2 regions of the Methylosinus sp. sav-2 genome follow, and region 2 is predicted to be linked to the other one. Evidence: riboswitches for the same ligand, from Rfam matches in the RefSeq annotation. Region 2 holds a riboswitch; the other holds the start of a gene.
What was found. A riboswitch is a leader RNA that binds a small molecule or an ion and turns the genes downstream of it on or off. The one in region 2 is predicted to bind cobalamin.

Region 1 (2,448 bases), on a different contig from region 2:
ACGCGAGGCAGGACATGCAAATATTCCAGGAGGAGATTTTCGGCCCTGTCGCCGCCGTCACCCCCTTCGAGGATGAAGCGGAGGCGATCCGCCTCGCCAATTCGACGCATTACGGCCTCGCCGCTTATTTCTACAGCCGCGACATAGCGCGCGTGTTCCGCGTCGCAGAGTCGCTCGAATTCGGCATGGTCGGCGTCAACGAATCGCTGATGTCGAGCGAGGCGGCGCCTTTCGGCGGCGTGAAGCAGTCGGGCATGGGACGCGAGGGCTCCAAATACGGCATAGAGAGCTATCTCGAGATCAAATATGTCTGTCTCGGCAATATGTGAGGCGCTCAGCCCGCGCGGTTCGGCGTGCCCAGCACATGCACGTCGGGCGCGATCATCACATTGTCGAAACGCTGCGTGAACATCGGAGCCGCGAAGAAGGCGACGGCGCGCAGCGTTTCCTCTCCCGTGTTGACGAGATCATGCCGCAGCGGCGTCGGAATGACGAAGACGTCGCCCGGTCGCACATGATGGGTGACGCCGCCCTCGGCGCGCAATTCGCCGGAGCCGCCGAGAATATATTGCGTCTCCTCGGTGGCGTCCGTGTGCCAGCCGAGCCGTCCGCCGGGCTCGATCTCATAGACGATGGTCGAGGATTGCGTGGCGCCATGCTCGCCGCAGGAGGCGAAGGCGCCCGCCCAGCGCACGCTCGGATCGTCCACGCCGCCGACTTTGGCGCGCGGCAGGTCATTGGTGGCGACGAGGTGAATGGCGCTCATTTATCTTCTCCGAAATTCGAATCGAATTTTCCATGGGGCGAGAGACCCGGGACGAGACCCGCCGCCGCAGTCCCAACGCGCCGCGCGAGGCTTCGTTCCGAACATGCGGACGGGCGCTTGACAGGGCGGCGCTGCGCGGCTCTATTGAAAGGGATGGTTCCCTTCCGAGGGATCAAAAGGGAATGCGGTCAGCGCCGGCGACGGCGCGAAGCCGCGGCTGCCCCCGCAACTGTGAGCGGCGAGCCGAGGATCAAACGAGCCACTGGAGCAGACGCTCCGGGAAGGCGATCCGAAGGCGCTGACCCGCGAGCCAGGAGACCTGCCATCAGTCGTGGTCACGCGCGATAGCGTCGGGCGGGGTGCACCGAGGCGGCCGAGACCCTTTTCGCTTTGCGCGAGAGGGCCGCGACCTTTCGCAGTGACGGCCCACGTCTGCTGCGAGTCTTCCGGCAATGTCCTCCCTGTCCCATCGGGCCGCCCTTGCGGGCGCCGCTTCTCGTTTTGCGCTTTGTTCCGCCGTGCTTCTCCTTCCCGCTTCCGCCGCTGGGCAGGAGGCGCTGCCCACGGTCGAAATCGGCGCGGCGACCATCGTCTCCGCCGATCGCGTCGAGGAGCGCGTCGACAAATCCTCCTCCGCCGTCACTGTGATCCCGTCCGCGCAGATCGAGAAGCGCGGCGCGACCGGCCTCACCGAGGCGCTGCGTGGCGCGCCGGGCCTCGATCTCTATGAGACTGGCGGCCCGGGCGCGCAGACCTCCGTCTTTCTACGTGGCGCAACGCCCGGCCAGACGCTCGTCCTCGTCGATGGCGTGCGCATCGGCGATCCGTCCTCCACCGATGGCTCCGTCGATCTCGGCGGCCTCGTCGCCACGGACATAGAACGCATAGAGGTGCTGCGCGGCCCGCAATCGGCGCTCTATGGCTCCGACGCGATGGGCGGCGTCATTCACATCGTCACGCGCAAAGGCGAGGGGCGGCCGCGCGCGTCTCTCTCCCTGGAAGGCGGCTCCTATGGAACCGGACATTTGCGCGCGCGCGTCTCGGGAAGCGAGGATCGCTTGTGGTACGCATTCGCGATCGATGCGCTGACGATCGACGGCCATCCGCGCTATGGCTATCGCATCACGCGGCCGCTGACGATCGGCGACGGCAAGACGCCTCTGCCGCCTCTGCCGCCCAATGATCCGACCAGAAAAGGCGGCGCCAGCGCGCGCCTCGGTTATCGCGTGAATGAGGATGTCTCGGTCGAAGCCGGCTTCTACGGCTATGACAGCGCGATCCGCTTCGACAATCCCTATTCTTTCTCCGCCGTGGATGTTTTCGATCCGCAGAACCATCAGCATGCGACATTCGCGCAGGGTTTTGCGCGCATCGACGCCGATATGTTCGATCGCGCTCTGCACAATCGCTTCACCCTCGTCGCCAATGCGACGAGCAGAGACGTGTGGCAGGCGCGCTCCTGCTATGACGCCAGCTATAATTCCTACAATTGCCGGCGTGGCTATCGCGGCGCGCGGCGTGGCTTCGAATATCAGGGCGATCTTTCGCTCGGCGGCTTCGGCCTGCTGACCTTCGGCGCGCGCAATGAGACGGAGTCCGTGCGCACGTCGCAGGACCCGGTTCCACCGACCACATTCACGCCGATCGAAGCTGCGCAGACGACGCATTCGGGCTTCGCGCAG
Region 2 (2,448 bases):
TTATCGCGCCATTCCACGGCGCGACGTCAAGCCTCTGGCCAAGGCGCTGATCGCGCGATTCGGCTCTTTCTCCGAGGTGGCGGCGGCGCGGCCGGAGCGGCTGCGCGAGATCGAAGGGCTCGGCGAGGCGGCGATCTGCGAGCTGAAGCTGATGGAGGCGACGGCAAGACGCCTCGCGCGCAGCAATCTGCAGAAGCGGACCGTGCTCGGCTCCTTCGTCGATGTGATCGACTATTGCCGCACGGCCATGGCCTATGCCGAGCGCGAGGAGTTCCGCATTCTCTTCCTCGACAAGCGCAACGCCTTGATCGCCGATGAGGTTCAGGGCGTCGGCACGGTGGATCACACGCCCGTCTATCCGCGCGAGGTGGTGCGGCGGGCGCTGGAATTGGGCGCTTCCGCGCTGATATTGGCGCATAATCACCCGTCCGGCGATCCGACCCCCTCCACCGCCGACATTCGCATGACGCTGGACATCATCGCCATAGCGCAGCCTTTCGGCATCGCCGTGCATGACCATCTGATCGTCGGGCGGAACGGACATTCGAGCCTGAAAGGGCTGAAATTCATTTGAGGCGCCGCCTCAAAACTCGATTCCGGCCTGCGCCTTCACCCCGGCCTGGAAGTGATGCTTGACCATTGTCATCTCGGTGACGAGATCGGCCGCCGCGATCAGCTCCGGCTTGGCGTTGCGGCCGGTGACGACGATGTGGAGATCGGCGCGCCGCGCCGTCAGCGTCGCGATCACCTCGTCGAGCGGCAGATGCTCATAGCGGAGCGCGATCGACAATTCGTCGAGCACGAGCAGCCGAATCGACTTTGAGGCCATCAGCTCCTTCGCCTTCTCCCAGGCGCGCCGAGCCGCCGCCTCGTCGCGGGCGCGGTCCTGCGTCTCCCAGGTGAAGCCCTCGCCGAGCGTGTGCCAGGCGAGCAGCCCGTCCTCGCCGCCGAGCTTCTCGAGAATGCGGCGCTCGCCCGTGTCCCAGGCGCCCTTGCCGAATTGCACGACGCCCACCGCGAGCCCATGCCCCATCGCCCGCAGAGCGAGGCCGAAGGCCGCGGTAGACTTGCCCTTGCCGGGGCCGGTATGGACCATCAGCAGGCCCTTTTCGGCGATGCTCTTGCCGGCGACCTCGGCGTCCTGCACGGCCTTGCGCTTCTCCATCTTCTCGCGATGGCGGCGGGCGGCGTCTTCTTCCGCGAATTCCGACATGATCAGCGCCTCCTCGCCGTTTGACGGCTCCTTCTCTCCGTCATATGACTGTTCGCGACGGTCCTCCGCAAGGAGGCGAAGAGGGAATGCGGTATGGGGTTCGCCCCTGATCCGCGGCTGCCCCCGCAACTGTGAGCGGCGAGCGCGAGCCCGTGTGGCCACTGGGTGAAAGCCCGGGAAGGCGGCGAGCGCAGCGACCCGCGAGCCAGGAGACCTGCCGTCCAGCGAAACCACGAATGCCGCCGGTGGGGCGGCGAGGAGCCGAGAATGACCACGAAGACCCTTTCCGCCGACGCGATCGTCTCCGCCAGCCGCCTCGAGATCCTGCGCGCCGCGCTGGTCGTCTTCACGCTCGGCGCCGGGCTCGTCTATCTCGCCGGCTTCTCCTACGCGAGCGTCGCGCATAACGCCGCGCATGATTCGCGCCATTCGCTCGGCTTCCCTTGCCATTGACGCAGCGGTGATCCAGCGACTCCTCGCGGTCGGCCTTTTGGCCGGCCTTCTCGCGGGGCTCGCGGTCGCGGCCCTGCAGAATGTCACCACGACTCCGCTGATCCTCGCCGCCGAGGTCTACGAGACCGCGGCCGAGCAGGCCCATGCCGGAGTCGAGGCGCATCAGCACGAGCACGCCGCCGAGCCGGTTTGGGAGCCCGCACCCGGTCTCCAGCGCACAGCGGCGACCAGCGTCGCCACCAGCGTCACCTCGGTGGGCTACGCTTTCGTGCTGCTCGCCTTGATGCTGCTCTCCGGCGAGACGATCGAGCCCAAGCGCGCCGCGCTCTGGGGGGCCTGCGCCTTCGCCTCCACCGGCCTTGCGACCAGCCTCGGCCTCGCGCCGGAGCTGCCGGGCAGCGCCGCCGGCGATCTCGCCGCGCGCCAATTCTGGTGGATCGGCACGGCGGCTGCAACCGGCGCCGGGCTCTTCGCCGTGCTGCGCGTCGAGCGCCCGCTCGTCAAAGCGCTGGGCGTCGCGCTCATTATCGCGCCGCATCTCATCGGCGCGCCGCAGCCGCCGGCGCCCGAGAGCACCGCGCCGGCCGAGCTGGCCGCGCGTTTCGCCGCCGCTTCTCTCGCCATTCACGCGATCACCTGGATTCTGGTCGGCGCGGCCGTCGGCTTCGTCTGGCGCCGTCTCCCGACAAAGACCAGCACGGAGGCTGCGGCGTGAGCACATTCGCCAAAATCCCCGCGACCATCGTCACCGGCTTTCTCGGCGCCGGCAAGACGACGCTGAT

Region 1: it holds a riboswitch for cobalamin, as region 2 does, so the genes downstream of both, EDE12_RS13005 (TonB-dependent receptor) here and EDE12_RS06905 (CbtB-domain containing protein) in region 2, are expected to answer to the same signal.

The regions. Positions count from the first base shown of each region.
Region 1 covers NZ_SOEJ01000007.1:10,472-12,919, reverse strand. The annotation lists gene EDE12_RS13015 (NAD-dependent succinate-semialdehyde dehydrogenase) at 1-329, shown strand, start outside; gene EDE12_RS13010 (cupin domain-containing protein) at 335-766, opposite strand; cobalamin riboswitch at 904-1,108, shown strand; gene EDE12_RS13005 (TonB-dependent receptor) at 1,285-2,448, shown strand, end outside.
Region 2 covers NZ_SOEJ01000002.1:148,641-151,088, forward strand. The annotation lists gene radC (DNA repair protein RadC) at 1-574, shown strand, start outside; gene cobO (cob(I)yrinic acid a,c-diamide adenosyltransferase) at 584-1,213, opposite strand; cobalamin riboswitch at 1,255-1,450, shown strand; gene EDE12_RS06905 (CbtB-domain containing protein) at 1,481-1,666, shown strand; gene EDE12_RS06910 (CbtA family protein) at 1,674-2,381, shown strand; gene cobW (cobalamin biosynthesis protein CobW) at 2,378-2,448, shown strand, end outside.